3 regions of the Arthrobacter sp. StoSoilA2 genome follow, and region 3 is predicted to be linked to each of the others. Evidence: riboswitches for the same ligand, from Rfam matches in the RefSeq annotation. Region 3 holds a riboswitch; each other region holds the start of a gene.
The links. A riboswitch is a leader RNA that binds a small molecule or an ion and turns the genes downstream of it on or off. The one in region 3 is predicted to bind glycine.
Positions count from the first base shown of each region.

Region 1: linked by a shared signal. The riboswitch ahead of cycA (D-serine/D-alanine/glycine transporter) and the one ahead of gcvP (aminomethyl-transferring glycine dehydrogenase) in region 3 are both predicted to bind glycine.
Region 2: linked by a shared signal. The riboswitch ahead of gcvP (aminomethyl-transferring glycine dehydrogenase) and the one ahead of gcvP (aminomethyl-transferring glycine dehydrogenase) in region 3 are both predicted to bind glycine.

Region 1 is NZ_AP024643.1:863,024-869,182, reverse strand. It holds gene LDN82_RS04150 (ExeM/NucH family extracellular endonuclease) at 1-1,186, shown strand, start outside; gene cycA (D-serine/D-alanine/glycine transporter) at 1,267-2,754, opposite strand; glycine riboswitch at 2,900-2,998, opposite strand; gene LDN82_RS04140 (FAD/NAD(P)-binding protein) at 3,073-5,058, opposite strand; gene LDN82_RS04135 (prolyl oligopeptidase family serine peptidase) at 5,119-6,159, shown strand, end outside.
Region 2 is NZ_AP024643.1:4,679,315-4,685,473, reverse strand. It holds gene LDN82_RS21425 (PucR family transcriptional regulator) at 1-1,493, shown strand, start outside; glycine riboswitch at 1,568-1,666, shown strand; gene gcvP (aminomethyl-transferring glycine dehydrogenase) at 1,815-4,682, shown strand; gene gcvT (glycine cleavage system aminomethyltransferase GcvT) at 4,695-5,831, shown strand; gene gcvH (glycine cleavage system protein GcvH) at 5,852-6,159, shown strand, end outside.
Region 3 is NZ_AP024643.1:1,008,108-1,014,266, reverse strand. It holds gene gcvT (glycine cleavage system aminomethyltransferase GcvT) at 1-744, opposite strand, end outside; gene gcvP (aminomethyl-transferring glycine dehydrogenase) at 758-3,604, opposite strand; glycine riboswitch at 3,790-3,887, opposite strand; gene LDN82_RS04770 (TetR/AcrR family transcriptional regulator) at 3,981-4,520, opposite strand; gene LDN82_RS04765 (MFS transporter) at 4,594-6,144, shown strand.

The sequences.
Region 1 (6,159 bases), 150 kb from region 3:
CACGAGCTATAAGGCTGCCGTGGTGGATCGGACCACGGACACTTCGGAAAGCCTCGTTGCCGCCTATCCTCGCGTGGCCGCAGTCAAGGCGATCGTGGACAAGGCTCTTGCCGATGCTGCCGTGATCGGGAATCAGCCGGTGGGTGCAGTGACAGCTGATATCACCACCGCCTTCACTCCGGATCCGGCTGGCGGCGCCCCCAAGCGGGACGACCGCGCGAACGAATCCACCCTCGGAAACCTGGTAGCGGACTCCTTGGTGGACACGCTCCAGGCGCCTGAACTGGGTGCGGCGGAGATCGGCGTCGTGAACCCTGGCGGCCTGCGTAACGAGCTCTACTACGCCCCGGACGGCACCATCACCTACGCTGAGGCCAACGCGGTCCTGCCGTTCGTGAACAACCTGTGGACTACCTCCCTCACTGGCGCCCAGTTCAAGACCCTTCTTGAGCAGCAGTGGCAGACCAACGTTGACGGAACACTTCCCAGCCGCCCGTACCAGCAGCTTGGACTTTCCAGGAACGTCAACTACACCTACGACGCCGCCCGCCCGGAAGGCGACCGCATCACCGGCATCTGGGTAGGCGGCGCAGTCATCGACCCCGCCAAGCAGTACAGGATCGGTACGTTCAGCTTCCTGGCTACCGGCGGCGACAACTTCCGCATCTTCAAGGAAGGCAGCAACACGAAAGACACCGGGTTGGTGGACCGCGATGCCTGGATCAAGTACCTCCGTGAGCACAACCCCGTGTCTCCGGACTTCGCGCGCCGGTCAGTTGCCGTGGTAAACACCACCGCCGCAGAGGTCAAAGCGGGTGAGCCCATGGCACTCGCTATCTCCAAGCTGAACCTCACCTCGATCGGCAGCCCGGCCAACAACACTCTCAATGCCGTCTTCGTGGACAGCAAGGGCGCGGCGATAACGCTCGACTCCGTGCCGGTAACGGCAGGCACTGCCACAGTGAACCTCAAGGTTCCCGCGGCGGCAGCTGCAGGCAGTGGCACATTGGTGCTGACCGCCGTCGAGTCCGGAGCCGTGGTAAAGGCCCTGGTGACGGTTGCAGGGAGCGGCACGAATCCCCCGCAATGCACTCCGCCCACCAAACCGTCCAAGTGGTACGACGCCGTGGGCTGGTTGCACTACGCGTGGGCCTGGTTGGAGTACCAGAAGTGTCTGAGGGGCTAGGCGGCCCCTTCGCATAACCCGCCAAAAAGGTAGCCCCTCACGAGGATGACTCGTGAGGGGCTACCTTTTTGGATTTTCGCCTACTTCTTGGCGAGCTCGGGTTCCTCCGTGTGCTTGGCGTCCTTCTCAAGCTGCGCCTGGAACTCCCTAAAGCGAACCAGGTGCGCTGGCCGGCGACGCAGGATGACCCAGGCCACCCCCAGAATCAGGAACCACAGCGGCGTGGCCAGGAGCGCAGCAAAAGTGTCCGGCTGCGTGGTCAGGGTCCAAAGCACGAACGCAAAGAACGCAAAAACCACCCACACCATCACCACGCCGCCTGGCATTTTGAACGCCGAAGCATCATGCAGGTGTGGCCGCCGCTTGCGGAATGCAAGGTAGCTGGCCAGGATGATGGACCATACGAAGACGAAGCAGACAGCAGACACGGTGGTCACCATGTCGAACGCCTTGCCGATGTCCTGGCCGGCATACATGAGGACGACGCCGGACAGCAGCAGGACGCAGGAAAGGAACAGGGCGTTGCGGGGTACTTTGCGGCTTGAGAGCGCGCCAAACACAGCCGGCGCGTCGCCTTCCTGGGCCAGTCCGTAAACCATGCGGGACGTTGAGTAGATACCCGAGTTGGCTGAGGACATCGCAGAGCTGAGAACCACTAGGTTGACGATGGTAGCCGCCGCGCCCAGGCCGGCCAGGGTGAACATCGCAATGAATGGGCTGTGGCCGGCCGCGAACTGGGTCCACGGGGTGACCGACATCAGGATGATGAGGGCACCCACATAGAAGAGCAGCACGCGGATCGGAATCGAGTTGATGGCCTTGGGCAGGTTCTTCTCCGGGTCCTTGGCCTCGGCGGCCGTGGTGCCTACCAGTTCAATGCCGACGAAAGCGAAGACGGCGATCTGGAAACCGGCGACGAAGCCCATGAATTCGTTGGGGAAGAAGCCACCGTGGCTCCACAGGTTGGTGAAGCTGGCCGGTCCGGCGTCGGACTGGAATCCGCTGAAAATCATGAACAAACCGACGATGATCAGTGCCGCGATGGCGACGATCTTGATGAGGGCGAACCAGAATTCGGTCTCCCCGAATGCTTTCACAGTAGCCAGGTTCAGAAGCAGCAGGATTCCGATGGTGATCAATCCGGGCACCCAGAGTGGAAGGGACGGCCAGAGCTCCTTGGAGTACCCGGCGATCGCGATGACGTCGGCGATGCCGGTAATGACCCAGCAGAACCAGTAGGTCCAGCCGGTGAAGAACCCTGCCCAGGGACCCAGCAGGTCCGCTGCAAAGTCGCTGAAGGATTTGTAGTTCAGGTTGCTCAGGAGCAGCTCGCCCATGGCGCGCATGACGAAGAAGAGCATGAAGCCGATGATCATGTACACGAAAATGACGGATGGACCAGCGGCAGAAATGGTCTTTCCCGAGCCCATGAACAGGCCCGTGCCAATTGCACCGCCTATCGCGATCAGCTGGATGTGCCGGTTGCTGAGCTGCCGTTCGAGGTGTGGTTCGAGGTGTGGTGAGCCTGCTGGATGCGGGACCGAGGATGGTGGGCGCTGAATCGTCAAGAGGAACTCCATTGTTCAGGCGGCACTGGGTGCCACGATGATTCGGGTTCCTCCCCACTCTGTAGGTGGACCTGAGAGTTTCCGCAGGGATGGCCTGCTTGCACCTTCGGTGAGCCCGGATGCCCGGACTGCTTTCCAGAGTTGCCTCGCCGCGGCGGTACATGGGCCTGAGAGATTCCTGGGGAGGGTTTGCTCCTACGGCGCCTGACGGGATGTACCGGCAGGACTCTCCCGCCGCAGATCAAAAGCGCGCACCACTTTGCCGGTGATGCAGCTCACACACTAGCGAAGCATTGGACACACCGCAAACAAAGGCAGCTAGCTGGCCAGAATGCTACGGGCGATTTCGTCAGCATCCCGCAGGGTTCGCTGGCCACTGGCATAAGCCTTCCCGGTCGCTGGACGCGCCTCGGCAGCAATGGCCGTTCCCCACTGGGTCGCCGACAATTGCAGGCCCAAAACATACATCCCCCGGGTCACAGAGCCGTTGGACGCCACAGGCCGGTACGGGTGCGGTTCCACATCCAGTCCGGTTGTCTGCACCGGCGTGCCCTCGGCACTCATCATGATTTTGGTTCGCACAAGGCCTTCTGCCATGAGTTGTTCCAGGAGTGGAGAAATATTGATGCCCACCCTGTTGGCCGGCGACATCGCTTCAATCAACGTGGGTGCCTCCGCTGGCCCGTCGTGGACCCATGGAGAGACTGCCCGGAAAACCTTGGCGCTCCTATCCACACTGAACTTCGGGTCGGGTCCAACGAAACCCACGACGCCGGCACGCGCCAGAGCAGCCAACTGCTCCGAACGCAGTGCCGGGGCCCCGCTGGCAAGGCCTTCAACGAACGCTTCGAACCATCCCCTCAGTTCAGCGACCCACGATTCGTCCGTGATACCACCGTCTGCCACGACGGACTTCAGGATCGCCCTGCCGGTGTGCAGTGCGCCGATTGCCATTTTCACGGGATCCGCTTCGCCCAGTGCGGAGCGTCGTGCGTCGTCGTCCAGGTAGGCCGTTATCGCCAGATCCAGTTCCCGGCGGGACGCGAACGTTCGGCCTGCCAAGGGCGCAGCGAGTCCGCGGACATTCAGTCGGCGGGAGGCAAGCACGTGCTTGTCCACCAAGGCGGCGACGTCGCTTTCCCAGTTGGCGGTGGTGTGCGCGTGGGGCTGCAACGCGTCCTCAAGGTCCGCGAGGAACTGCGCTGCATCGCGGATGGCGGCAGGCTGCGACCTTGCCAGGGTGGAGTAATAGGCCCACAAGGCGTCCCGGTGCAGGAGCGGCCAAAGATCGTGGTCGAATCCGGGCTGGATACCGGCTGCCCTGAACCGGTCCACTGCTGCCTCGGTCAGGTAACGCATGGTGATGCTGCTGGGGTAATACCCTGCCAAACCGGCCTTGGCCCGGTACGGGGTTCCGCGCCGGGATGCTGCGATAATCCTGGGTTCCCTGCCCGAGGGCCGGTACTCGAGAACTCCGGCTCCCGGTACGCCGGCTTCGACGAACTTGCCTCCCCTGCCCTCAGTCAGCTGGCCCATGACATCGAAGAAATTCAGTCCCATCCCACGCACCAGGACGGGCTCGTTGTCCGGTACCCGCTGCCAGTCGACGTCGGCTGGCGGTGCAGGCGGGAAATAGAGGAGGCCGTGCTCGTCGGCTGCCCGTTGGAACGATCGCTGCTCCGGATTCAAACGTGACTCGATGTGTCCCAGCGCGAGGACCACCGAGCCGACGGTGAGGGTAGTGCCGTCGGCCAGTTCGACGTCGAACGCTTGCCCACCTGCGATGCCTGGGCTTGCCGGGACCGGGCGCGCCGCTACGGCGGTCGTCTCATGGAAGGTGACCTCCACGCCGTCGGGCATTCGCTGAAGCAGCTCCGCCAAAGTCTGCCGCAGGTAACGTCCGTAGAGCGCCCTGCTGGGAAAATCGTGGGACTCCAGGGTGGCCAACTCCGCCTTTTCGGCGTCGTTCAGCCCCTGTCCATCACGACGTCGGGCGGCGCGCCACTGGTCGAACGAACCGCCTGCGAGGGGCTGCGCAAGTTTGGGGTCTTCCGGGATGAGCGTCGGATAGAACGCCTGTGTGTTCATCAGGTACAGCCTGGACTGCTCCGGCTGCCACACATGGCCGGATGCTGGCGGGAAAGGATCCACAACGTGGATGTGCAGTGTGCGCTGCCCGGTGTCGGTCCGGTTCGCGCGGCTGGTGGCCCCTGCAGCCCAATTCGCGAGCAGCCGCTCTAGGACACTCGTGCCCCGGGGGCCGGCCCCAATAAGGGCAACACGATTGATTTGCGATTTAGCCACGCTCAAGCCTAACTTCTGCGTGACTTGCTTCCAGTTGAAAAGTGTTGCTTGGATGGGGCGATGACCACCACAGAAGCTGATCAGACGCCCCTTCCTGACAATGACACGGATCTGGAGACCAAGTCCGGGCCTCGCCACGCTGCGACCATCGCGCCCGAACCCACGGATGAGAACGTGTGGTTGGAGGACATCCACGGCGAAGAACAGCTGGCCTGGGTCCGGGAACAGAACGCGCGAACCGAGGATTTGCTGGAGGACGCAGACTACGCAGGGGTTGAAGCCGGCATCCTGGAGGTCCTGGATTCGACTGACCGGATCGCCATGGTGAACAAACGCGGCGATTTCTACTACAACTTCTGGAAGGACCAGGAGCACCCCAAGGGCCTTTGGCGCCGCACTACCTGGGAAAGTTACGTCTCCGAGGCTCCCGAATGGGACGTGCTGCTGGACATCGATGCCCTCGCCGCAGCAGAAGGCGTCGAATGGGTGTTCCATGGGGCCGGGTTCCTTCGTCCTTCGGACGGGGACACGTACCGCTTCGCGATGGTTTCGCTGTCCCCCGACGGCGGTGACGCCAACCGTCACCGCGAGTTCGACGTCGAATCCCGCACCTTTGTTGACCCTGCCGCCGGCGGATTCGATCTGCCCACGGCAAAAGGCAACGTGAGTTGGCTCGATGCGGACACACTGCTTGTCTCCAGTACGGCAGAAGGGTTGCCTGCAACCACCTCCTCGTACGCCCGGACCGGCGTGAAGCTGCGTCGCGGCCAATCCCTCGCCCAGGCAGAGCGGATCTTCGACATCCCCGAAGACCACATGCTGGCCATCGTGGCCCATGACTCAACCCCGGGCTTCGAACGGACCTTCGCCGTAGACTACATCGACTTCTACAACCGCAAGACGTGGCTGCTTCGCGACGACTCATGGCTTGAAATCGATGTGCCCACCGACGTGAACATCAGCGCCCACCGAGAATGGCTGATGCTCCGCCCGCAGAAGGACTGGGACGTTTCCGGCGTCACCTACGCGGCCGGTTCCCTGCTGGCCGCTGACCTCGAAGGCTACCTGGCTGGATCGCGCCAATTTGTGGTGCTGTTTACC
Region 2 (6,159 bases), 1.3 Mb from region 3:
TCGTGGCTGAACCCCAACTCGGGCTCAGCCTTCTGGCCGGTGACGCAGGCCGCGACAACCGGATCACCTGGGCCCACACCTCCGATCTGCCCAGGCTCTGGGAATGGGTCACAGGCGGCGAGCTCATGATGACCAATGGGCTCTCGATTCCCGCCGATGCCGCGGGACAAGTGGCGCTCGCAGAGGCACTGATGGACAGCGGGGCAAGCGCCTTGGCCATCGGCGAGAAGATGCACGCGCCGCCGCTGACGCAGGATTTCCTGGCGGCCTGCGATCGGCTGCCGCTGCCGCTCATCAACATCCCCTACCCGCTGCCGTTCATCGCGATCGCCCGCTCGGTTGCCGAGTCCTCCCTGCTCGAAGAGTCCCGGCGCTTGCGGCAGACGGCCAGGGTTTACGACCTGCTCCGAACGGCCGGCGCCTCGGAGGACCATTGGCAGAGCCTGGTCCAACGGCTCGCCACCGAACTGGATGCGGAGCTGTTCGTGGTGGACCGCCGCTGCCTGCATCCCTGGCACCCGGAGGGACAGCCGGTCCCGGGGTTCCTTGCGGATGAATGGGCTCCGCTTTCCGGGCATGTGTCCTTGGCGGGTAAGAACTTCCAGTGGCACCGGATCCGGGGCCGGCACGTGCTGACCATGGACATCCCGACCCACGCCAACGCGCTCCTCGTGGTGCTGCCCAACAGCGAACCGCACCCGGACGCCGTCGTACTTCTGCACGCCGCAACGGTGCTGGGACTGCAGCTTTCGCGCATCGTCCTCTCGCTTGAAGGCCGCCATCGGCTGGCGGGTGAGTTCCTGCTGCAGGCCATGGATGGACGTTTGGGTGCGGCCGAGATGGAGAGCCGGCTGGCCGGTTTTGATGTTCCGCCCCAGGATTTCCTGCTCGCCTCGCTCTACGCGGACGCCGGCAATAAAGCAGCGGACGACGGCGACAGGCTGGCTAACGTGCACATCGAACTGTGGCGGCACGGGGTTGCGTCGGCTTCCCTGAAGCGGAACAACCGGCTGCACGTCGTGGTCCCTGCTGATGTGCCGGACGACATTTTGGTGCATTGCGCAGGGGCGGATGCCGCGATCGGGATCAGCGCTCCGGCGGCAGTGGCCGGCATTCAGCGCGCGCTGCAGGAGTCACTGTGGGCGCTCGGATCGGCCCGGGCGAACAAGCTTGGCTTGGCCCGTTACGCGCAGGGACCATCGTGGCTGGGGCTGACGGGTTTCGAGGAAGGAACTGCGCTGGTCCGGCGTCTCCTCGGCCCGATTTTCGATTACGAGCAGAGCCAGGAAGGCGATCTCATCGTCACGCTGAGGACCTATCTGGACTCGCAGCGTTCCTGGCAAAAGACCGCAGCTGCCCTGTTCGCGCATCGGCAAACCATCATCTATCGGATACGAAAAATCGGCGAATTGACGGGGCTGGACATGGGTGAAACCTCCACTGTTGCCCAGTTGTGGTTCGCTCTCCAGATCCACGAGGCAATGCACCGGTAGGTATCCCTTGCTTGCGCTTTTTCCAGATAACCCGCTATGGTGTGAACCGTGTCACTGACGTGACGCAATGCTTTTGATCTGTGGCGGGAGAGTCCTGCCGGTACATCCAGTCAGGCGCCGTAGGAGCAAATCCTCCCCAGGAATCTCTCAGGCCCACGTACCGCCACGGCGAGGCAACTCTGGAAAGCAGTCCAGGTAACTGGGCTCACCGACGGTGCAAGCAGGCAACCATTCCTGCGGAATCTCTCAGGTCCAATACAGAGCGGGGAGGAACCCACATCATCGTGGCGCACATAGGGCGCCTGAATCATGGAGTTCCTCTTGACTGTTCAATCAACCCCCACCGCTTTCGCGGACCGGCACATCGGCGCCCGCCGCCAGGCCGACGTTGACACCATGCTCAAGGCAATCGGCTACGACTCCGTAGACGGCCTGGTAGATGTTGCGGTCCCCGATTCCATCCGGCAAGCCACGCCGCTGACGCTTCAAGCCGCCCTTGGCGAGACCCAGGTCCTCGCCGAGCTCCGCAAGCTTGCGTCCAAGAACAAGACCGCCATCCAGCTGATCGGCCAGGGCTACTACGACACCGTCACGCCGCCGGTTATCCGCCGCAACATCCTTGAAGCGCCAGCCTGGTACACGGCGTACACGCCTTACCAGCCCGAGATTTCGCAGGGCCGCCTCGAAGCTCTCCTGAACTTCCAGACCATGGTCCAGGACCTCACCGGACTTCCCGTGGCCAACGCTTCGCTGCTGGATGAAGCCACCGCTGTGGCCGAGGCTGTGCTGCTGATGCGTCGCGCCAACAAGTCCAAAACCGCGAAGGACGGCAAGACCGTCCTGGACGCCGACCTCCTCCCGCAGACCATCGCCATCGTGAAGGGCCGCGCCGAGGCGCTCGGCTTCGAGGTGGAGATTGCCGACCTATCCGCCGGGCTTCCCGACGGCGAGATCAACGGCATCGTCCTGCAGCAGCCCGGCGTTTCGGGCCGCGTTTTCGACCACTCCGGCGTGATCGCTGACGCCAAGGAGCGCGGCGCGCTGGTCACTGTCGCTGCCGACCTTTTGGCGCTCACCCTCATCACGCCCCCGGGCGAGCAGGGCGCCGACATCGCCGTCGGAACTGCGCAGCGCTTTGGTGTTCCGCTGTTCTTCGGCGGCCCCCACGCTGCGTACATGGCAGTCCGCGAAGGCATGGAGCGCACGCTCCCGGGCCGCATCGTCGGCGTCTCCAAGGACAACGCCGGAGTCCCGGCCTACCGCCTGGCCCTTCAGACCCGCGAGCAGCACATCCGCCGCGAAAAGGCCACGTCCAACATCTGCACCGCGCAGGCACTGCTCGCCATCGTGGCGTCGATGTACGCGGTTTACCACGGTCCGGAAGGCCTGAAGGCGATCGCCGAAAGCGTGCACGGCCACGCCCGCACGCTGGCCACTGCCCTCAAGACCGCCGGCCGTGAACTCGTGTCTGAATCCTTCTTCGACACCCTCACTGTCCGCGTACCCGGCAAGGCTGACAAAGTCATCGCCGCCGCCGAAGCCCGCGGTATCAACCTGCGTCGCATCGATGCTGACACGGTTGGCGTTTCCCTCGATGAAACCACGACGCCGGAGGTCCTCTCTGCGGTAGCCGTCGCTTTTGGTGCCGGTCCGGTGAAGGACGCTTCCGGGTTTGAGCTGCCCTCAGACGTGGTCCGAACCAGTGATTTCCTGCAGCACCCCGTGTTCAACACGCACCGTTCCGAGACGCAGCTGTTGCGCTATATCCGCAAGCTGTCCGACCGGGACCTCGCACTGGATCGCACCATGATCCCGCTGGGTTCCTGCACCATGAAGCTCAACGCTACAGCTGAGATGGAAGCAATCTCCTGGCCGGAGTTCGCCTCGATCCACCCGTTCGCTCCGGATCACCAGACCGCTGGGTGGCGCGAGCTCATTGAAGGACTGGAAGCCGACCTCACTGAGATCACCGGCTACGACCAGGTCTCCATCCAGCCGAACGCCGGTTCGCAGGGTGAGCTCGCCGGCCTCCTTGCGATCCGCGGATACCATCTTTCCCGCGGCGACGAGCAGCGCAACGTGTGCCTGATTCCGGCCTCTGCCCACGGCACCAACGCGGCCTCGGCTGTGCTCGCTGGCATGAAGGTTGTTGTGGTGGCCACGGCCGCTGACGGCACGATCGACCACGCGGACCTGGCAGCCAAGATCGAGGCCAACAAGGACGCCCTTTCGGCCATCATGATCACCTACCCGTCCACGCACGGTGTGTACGACGCCGATGTCCGGGAGGTCTGCGACGCGATCCATGCTGCCGGAGGCCAGGTGTACGTTGACGGCGCAAACCTCAACGCACTCGTTGGGCTCGCCCAGCCGGGCAAGTTCGGCGGCGATGTATCCCACCTGAACCTGCACAAGACTTTCTGCATCCCGCACGGCGGCGGCGGACCTGGTGTTGGACCGGTTGCAGCCAAGGCCCACCTGGCACCGTTCATGCCCGGAGATGCGAACAATGTTTCGTCTGAAGGTGGCGTGGCCATCTCTGCATCCCGCTACGGCTCCGCCGGCGTGCTCCCCATTTCCTGGGCCTACGTGAAGCTCATGGGTGGCCAGGGCCTCACCGAAGCCACCAAGTCCGCGCTGCTTGCTGCGAACTACGTTGCCTCCCGCTTGGATGAGCACTTCCCGGTTCTTTACACCGGCGAAGGCGGTCTTGTTGCCCACGAGTGCATCCTGGATCTCCGCGAACTGACTGCCCGCACCGGCGTCACGGCTGAGGACGTGGCCAAGCGCCTCATCGACTTCGGTTTCCACGCTCCCACCTTGGCGTTCCCGGTTGCGGGCACTTTGATGGTGGAGCCGACCGAGTCCGAGGACCTCGCCGAGATCGACCGCTTCATTGAAGCCATGATCACCATCCGTGCCGAAATCGAGCAGGTTGCCACCGGCGATTTCACTGTTGAGAACTCGCCGCTGCGTAACGCGCCGCACACGGCTGCCGCCGTCGTGAGTTCTGCATGGGACCGCGACTACACGCGGGAGCAGGCAGCGTTCCCCGTCCACCACCTTAAGCAGGACAAGTACTTCCCGCCGGTCGGACGCATTGACGGCGCTGCTGGCGACCGCAACCTGGTCTGCTCCTGCCCACCCCTTGAAGCGTTCGAGGACAACACCGCAGACGTCGAGAACTAAAGGACTGACTCAATGACTGAGAACTACACCGCTCTCTACGAGCAGCACAAAAAAGCCGGGGCCTCGTTCACGGACTTCGGCGGCTGGCAGATGCCGCTCAAGTACGAGTCCGAGCTCGCCGAACACCACGCAGTCCGTAACGCAGCTGGCCTCTTCGACCTCTCCCACATGGGCGAAGTCTGGGTCAGCGGTCCGGACGCGGCGGCGTTCCTGGACTTCGCGCTCGTGGGCAAGTTGTCCGCGATCGCCGTGGGCAAGGCCAAGTACTCGCTTATCTGCAACGCCGACGGCGGCATCATCGACGACCTCATCACCTACCGCCGCCCTTCTCCCGAAGAAGGCGTGGATCAGTACCTCGTGGTCCCCAACGCGGGCAACGCCAAGGTAGTTGCGGCAGCATTGCTGGAGCGGGCGGCCGGCTTCGACGTCGTGGTTGAGGACGCCTCGGCCGAGACGTCGCTGATCGCAGTCCAGGGTCCGAACGCGGAAGCCATTCTGCTGACCTTGGTTCCGGCAGAGCAGCACGCCCTCGTGACCGAACTGAAGTACTACGCGGCTGTTGAGGTTGAGATCAACGGGCAGGACCTATTGCTTGCCCGCACCGGTTACACCGGCGAAGACGGCTTCGAGATCTACATCCCGAACGTTGACGCAGCCGGCCTTTGGGAAGCACTCCTCGAGGTCGGCGAAGGCCACGGCCTCATCCCCGCGGGCCTTGCAGCACGCGACTCCCTTCGCCTCGAAGCCGGCATGCCGCTCTACGGCAACGAGCTCTCCCGCTACGTCAACGCCTACGCCGCAGGACTTGGCCCGGTGGTTTCCCTGGCCAAGGAAAGCGACTTCATCGGCAAGGAAGCCCTGGCCGCGATCAAGGCAGCCGGCGTCGGATCGACCATCGGACAGAAACTGGTCGGCCTCAAGGGAACCGGCCGACGTGCAGCCCGCGCCCATTACTCGGTCCTCAAGGACGGCTCGCTCATCGGCGAAGTCACCTCCGGCCAACCGAGCCCGACGCTCGGTTACCCGATCGCCCTGGCGTATGTCGACGTCGAGCATTTCACACCGGGCACGGTAGTCGAGGTGGACCTCCGCGGAAAAGCTGAGCAGTTCGAGATCGTTCAGCTGCCGTTCTACAAGCGCCAAAAATAGCCACGAGAGAAGGAACTGGAATGAGCAAAGTAGTTGCCGAGCTGAAGTATTCGGCTGAGCATGAATGGGTTGCTTCGGATGGAGCCGGGCCTGTGGGGATTGGGATCTCTGCGGTTGCTGCGGATGCCCTGGGCGACATTGTGTACGTTGACCTCCCTGAGGTCGGTTCTACTGTGACTGCAGGCGAGACCTGCGGTGAGGTCGAGTCCACCAAGTCGGTCTCGGACCTGTACTCGCCGGTGACAGGTGAGGTGACCGAGATCAATGACGCCGTTGTCAGCGATCCGGCCCTGATCAACACCGACCCTTACGGCGCTGGTTGGCTGTT
Region 3 (6,159 bases):
GAGCGGCATACCGGCTTCGAGGCGCAGGGAGTCGCGGGAAGCGAGGCCAGCGGGAGTGAGCTCGCCTTCTTCCGCAGCGTCGGCGATGGCCTGCCAGAGGGCAGCAGCGGAGTCGTTGGACACAAAGATCTCGAAACCGTCTTCGCCGGTGTAGCCCGTGCGGGCGAGCAACAGGTCCTGAGTACCGCCGTCGAATGTGAAGGGCACCTCAACAGCGGCGTAGTACTTCAGTTCGGTGACCAGCGCGTGCTGCTCTGCGGGCACAAGGCGCAGGAGGATGGCTTCGGCGCGCGGACCTTGGACAGCAATCAGCGAGGTCTCGGCCGAGGCGTCCTGAACAACCACGTCAAAACCAGTTGCGCGCTCCAACAGCGCCTCAGCCACTACCTTGGCGTTGCCAGCATTCGGCACCACGAGGAACTTGTCCTCGCCGCGACGGTACGTGATGAGGTCGTCGATGATGCCGCCGTCTTCCTGGCAGATCAGCGAATACTTGGCCTTACCCTCGGCCATGGCGGAGATCTTGCCCACCAGGGCGTAGTCCAGGAACGCTGCCGCGTCCGGTCCTGTCACCCAGACTTCGCCCATGTGGGAGAGGTCGAACAAGCCGGCGGACTTGCGGACTGCGTGGTGCTCGGCCAACTCGGAGGAGTACTTGAGCGGCATCTGCCAGCCACCGAAGTCAGTGAAGGACGCGCCGAGTTTCTTGTGCTCTTCGTAGAGAGCTGTGTAGTTCTCAGTCATTGCGGGACCGTCCTTAGTCCTCGAACGCTTCGAGAGGCGGGCAGGAGCACACGAGGTTGCGGTCACCAGCAGCGCCGTCGATGCGTCCGACGGGCGGGAAGTACTTGTCCTGCTTCAGGTGGTGGACTGGGAACGCGGCCTGCTCCCGCGTGTATGCGCGGTCCCAGTCAGAACTTACGACGGCGGCAGCCGTGTGGGGTGCCTTGCGCAGCGGTGAGTTCTCAACAGTGAAATCGCCGGTGGCGACCTGCTCGATTTCGGCACGGATGGTGATCATGGCCTCGATGAAGCGGTCGATCTCCACGAGGTCCTCGGACTCGGTCGGCTCCACCATCAAAGTGCCGGCAACCGGGAACGCGAGTGTGGGTGCGTGGAAACCGAAGTCGATGAGGCGCTTGGCCACGTCCTCAGCGGTGACGCCTGTGCGGGCAGTGAGTTCGCGGAGATCCAGGATGCACTCGTGGGCCACGAGTCCGCCTTCGCCGGTGTAGAGCACCGGGAAGTGCTCGTTGAGGCGGGAAGCAATGTAGTTCGCAGCGAGCAGCGCGGACTTGGTGGCTTCGGTGAGCCCCTGGCCACCCATGAGCTTCACGTAAGCCCAGGAAATCGGGAGCACACCGGCCGAACCGAAACGGGATGCCGAAATCGGAACGTCGTTGCCTTCGGTCCAGGAAGCAGCGTCGCCTGGCATGAATGGTGCCAGGTGTGCCTTTGCAGCGACCGGGCCAACACCGGGTCCGCCGCCGCCGTGCGGGATGCAGAAGGTCTTGTGCAGGTTCAGGTGGGAGACGTCGCCGCCGAACTTGCCCGGCTGGGCGAGCCCAACGAGTGCGTTGAGGTTTGCGCCGTCGATGTAGACCTGGCCGCCGGCTTCGTGGATCGCGTCGCAAACTTCCCGGACATCGGCGTCGTACACACCGTGCGTGGACGGGTAGGTGATCATGATGGCCGAAAGGGCGTCCCGGTTGGCTTCGATCTTGGCTTTGAGATCCACGTGGTCGATGGTGCCATCGGGAGCGGTGGCCACCACTACTACCTTCATGCCAGCGAGCACAGCCGAGGCCGCGTTGGTGCCGTGGGCCGAGGCAGGAATCAGGCACACATTGCGCTGCTCGTCGCCGCGGGAAAGGTGGTAGCCGCGGATCGCAAGGAGGCCGGCGAGCTCACCCTGGGAACCGGCGTTCGGCTGGATGGAAACCTGATCGTACCCGGTGATCTCGGTCAGCTGGGACTCAAGGTCGGCAATGAGTTCACGCCATCCCGCGGTCTGGGAGTCCGGAGCGAACGGGTGGATGGAGGCGAACTCCGGCCAGGAGATTGCTTCCATCTCGGCGGTTGCGTTCAGCTTCATGGTGCAGGAACCTAGCGGAATCATGGTGCGGTCCAAGGCGAGGTCCCGGTCCGAAAGCTTGCGGATGTAGCGCAGCAGTTGGGTTTCGGAGCGGTGCGTGTTGAATACCGGGTGCTGCATGAAGTCGCTCGTACGCTCAACGAACGATTCCAGCGCAAAACCTTCAGCGGATTCGGTGACCGAAGCGCCGAAGACATCCAGGACGCCGCGGACAATCTCTGAGGTAGTGGTCTCGTCAACAGAAATGCCCACCAGATCAGCGTCAATCCCGCGCAGGTTGATTCCCTTGGCCTCGGCAGCGGCTACGATCCCGGCAGCTTTGCCGGGAACGCGGACGGTGATGGTGTCGAAGAAGGATGTGTGAAGGACCTCGACGCCGGCGCCCTTCAGTGAGGCTGCAAGGCTGCGTGCGTGACCGTGGGCGGTTTCGGCGATTGCCTTCAGGCCTTCGGGACCGTGGTAGACGGCGTACATGGAGGCGACGATGGCAAGCAGGGCCTGGGCCGTGCAGATGTTGGACGTGGCCTTCTCGCGCCGGATGTGCTGCTCGCGGGTCTGCAGCGCCAAGCGGTAGGCGGGGACACCGGCGTCGTCCTTGGAAACGCCCACCAGACGTCCCGGCATGGAACGCTCGAGGCCCTTCTGGACGGCCATGTAGGCGGCGTGCGGGCCGCCGAAGAACAGCGGAACGCCCAGGCGCTGGGCGGAGCCGACGGCGATATCGGCGCCCTGCTCGCCCGGAGGCGTGATGAGCGTCAGCGAGAGCAGGTCTGCAGCCACGGTGACGAGCGCGCCACGTTCCTTGGCGTCAGCGATGACGGCGGAGTGATCGAACACGCGGCCGGAAACGCCGGGCTGCTGCAGGACGACGCCGTTGATGGCGCCTTCCGGGAGGCCGAGCGAAAGGTCAGCGACCTCAACCTCGAAGCCGAGTGCCTCGGCACGGCCCTTCACGATGGCAATGGTCTGGGGAAGGCAGTCGGCGTCGAGGACCGTCTTGCCGTCATGGGCGGCCTTGTTCTTGTTGGCGCGGCGCATCATCAGCACGGCTTCGGCCACTGCCGTTGCTTCATCCAGAAGGGAGGCGTTGGCGATCGGCAGGCCCACGAGGTCCTGGACCATGGTCTGGAAGTTCAGCAGAGCTTCGAGGCGGCCCTGGGAGATTTCCGGCTGGTAGGGCGTGTACGCGGTGTACCAGGCCGGGGATTCAAGGATGTTCCTGCGGATAACCGGCGGCGTGACGGTGTCGTAGTAGCCCTGGCCGATCATCTGGACGGCGGTCTTGTTCTTGGACGCAAGCTTGCGCAGCTCGGCCAGCACCTCAACTTCGCTGAGCGCGTTTTCAAGGGTGAGGGCAACGTCCTGGCGGATGTCGTTGGGAACGGCTGTATCAACCAGGGAATCAACGGTGTCGTAGCCGACCGTCTTGAGCATGGTTTCAATGTCGGCCTGGCGGCGGGCGCCAATGTGCCGGTCGACGAAGGTGGTGGAGGCTGAACTAACCGTCACGAAGGAACTCCATTACTTGGGCGGCGTTGGGTACGCCACAGCGGCTCGGGTTCCTCCCCGCTCTGTATTGGACCTGAGAGTTTCCGCGTGTTGCTTGAACAACGATCGCTTGCACCGTCGGTGAGCACAGCACTTCTTCCGCGCCAAGAGGGCGCAGCAAAAGGCCTGCTACTTTCCAGAGTTGCCTCGCCGCGGCGGTGCGTGGGCCTGAGAGATTCCTGGGGAGGGTTTGCTCCTACGGCGCCCGCATCACTTGCTTGCGGGACTCTCCCGCCGCAGATCAAAGGCATATTCAATTTTTTGCGGGCCCCTGTGAAGACGCACCACAAGGCTCAATTGTCCTACGTCGGGGGCGTCGCCGCAAATGGATGGCCCGCTACTTGCGGAGCCGGTCCAGGATGCCAAGGAGGATCTCGACGTCGGCCTCCCGCCCGGCCTTGCCGCCTTCCTGGCCACCCTCGAACATGGCATTGAAATACAGGCCGTCGCCCATGTAACTGACGGCTTTGGCAACCTCCGGACCAACATCCTCGGCCAGGACGTCCAACCACTGCTGCTGGATTCCGGCAAACCTGCGGCGGGTCTCCTCATGCGCAACTTCGGCCAGTCTCGTGGCAGCGACCAAAGCCCGATCCATGGGGGTTCCCGCCCATAGGGAGGAGCGGATGAAGTAAACCGCAGAGCCGTCCGGCGCAGCCTTCATTTGCTCGACGTCTTCCTGGGCCAACCGATCCAGGCGCTCAAGGAGGGCGCTGATCAGCGATTCCTTGCTGGGGAAGTGATAAAGCAGCCCACCCTTGGAGACGCCCGCCCGCTTGGCAACGGCATCGAGGGTGGCGGCCCGCTCCCCCACCTCGATGAGGAGGGCTTCGTAGGCATCCAGGACCGCATCCCTGGCAACTGGTTTTCGTGGCATGTGTACATCATTCCCTACGGGGTCGGCGGCGCTTAATTTGAAACTGTACCGTCTGGACGGTACAGTAGCTGTCATGTTCACGCCGTCCTCGACCCAAGCTCCCCGTTCCGCTCGTCCTGTCATGGGTGGAGGCGCACCTTGGCGCGACTGGACGGCCCTGGCACTCCTGATGTTCCCGGTGCTGCTGGTGGCCGTCGACAACACCGCGCTCACGTTCGCCCTGCCCGAAATTGCCCGCTCCCTGGACGTGGGTGGCGTGCAGCTCCTATGGATCATCGACGCCTACCCGCTCGTGTTGGCGGCATTGCTGGTTTCCATGGGCAACCTGGGCGACAGGATCGGACGACGGCGGCTGCTGCTGATCGGCAGCACCGGCTTCGCTGCGGTTTCGGCTGCTACGGCGTTCGCGCCTTCCGCGGAATGGCTGATTGCCGGCCGCGCAGCCCTTGGCGTGTTCGGCGCGATGCTGATGCCGTCAACGCTGTCCCTGATCCGGAACATCTTTGCTGATCCGAACCGCCGGCGGCTCGCGATCGCCGTATGGGCCGCCGGATTCTCTGGTGGCGCTGCCCTTGGCCCGATCTTCGGTGGCTGGCTGGTTGAGCACTTCTGGTGGGGTGCTGTCTTCCTGGTGGCGACCTTCCTGCTCCTGCCGCTCCTCGCCTTCGGCAGGGTCCTCATTCCCGAATCCAAGGACGCCAACCCCGGCCGCGTGGACGTGCCCAGTATCGGGCTGTCCGTGATCACGATGGCTCCGTTCGTGTACGGCATCAAGGAATTCGCTGTTCACGGATTCGGGGTGTCGGCAGCGGCCTTCATGGTCTTCGGCCTGGTGATGGGCGTTCTGTTTGTCCGTCGCCAGCGGCAACTTGAGAACCCAATGCTGGATGTCCGCCTGTTCAGCAACCGGGTATTCAGCACAGCGATCGTGGCCAACGTCCTGTCCTTGTTTTCCATGACGGGCTTCATCTACTTCTTCGCCCAGCACTTGCAGCTGGTTGAAGGCCAGTCCCCCATGGAAGCGGGCATTGCAATGATTCTGGCGCTCCTGGCAACGGTCATCGCCGGTCTGGTAGTGGTCCCGCTGGTAAAGCGCATCCGGCCAGGATTCGTAGTGGCCGGCGGACTTACCCTCAGCGCTGCAGGCTATTTGGTGGTGGCTGTGGGTGACCACGGCAGCGGACCGGTGTTCCTCTTGTCAGCTTTGACTGTCCTGGCCGTTGGCGTTGGCGCAGCGGAGACCATCTCCAACGACCTCATCCTCGGCTCCGTACCGGCCGACAAGTCCGGAGCGGCGTCCGCAATTTCCGAAACCGGATACGAACTGGGTTCGCTCCTGGGAACGGCCGTGCTGGGCTCTATCCTCACCGCGTCCTACCAGCACAACCTCGTCATCCCGGAGGGCTTGTCCACGCAGGCGGCAGGGAACGCGGGCGAAACGCTGGCCGGCGCCGTGGATGCCGCAGCTGCACTACCCGCTCCTTTGTCCGATGCACTGACAGCCGCCGCCCGGGTAGCCTTCGAGTCCGGCGTCCACATCACTGCGGCGATTGGGCTGGTACTGATGGCCGGAGCGGCAGTGCTTGCCGCCGTCGTGCTCCGCAGGGTGCCCAAGGCGCGGTAAGCGAGCGTGCAGTAA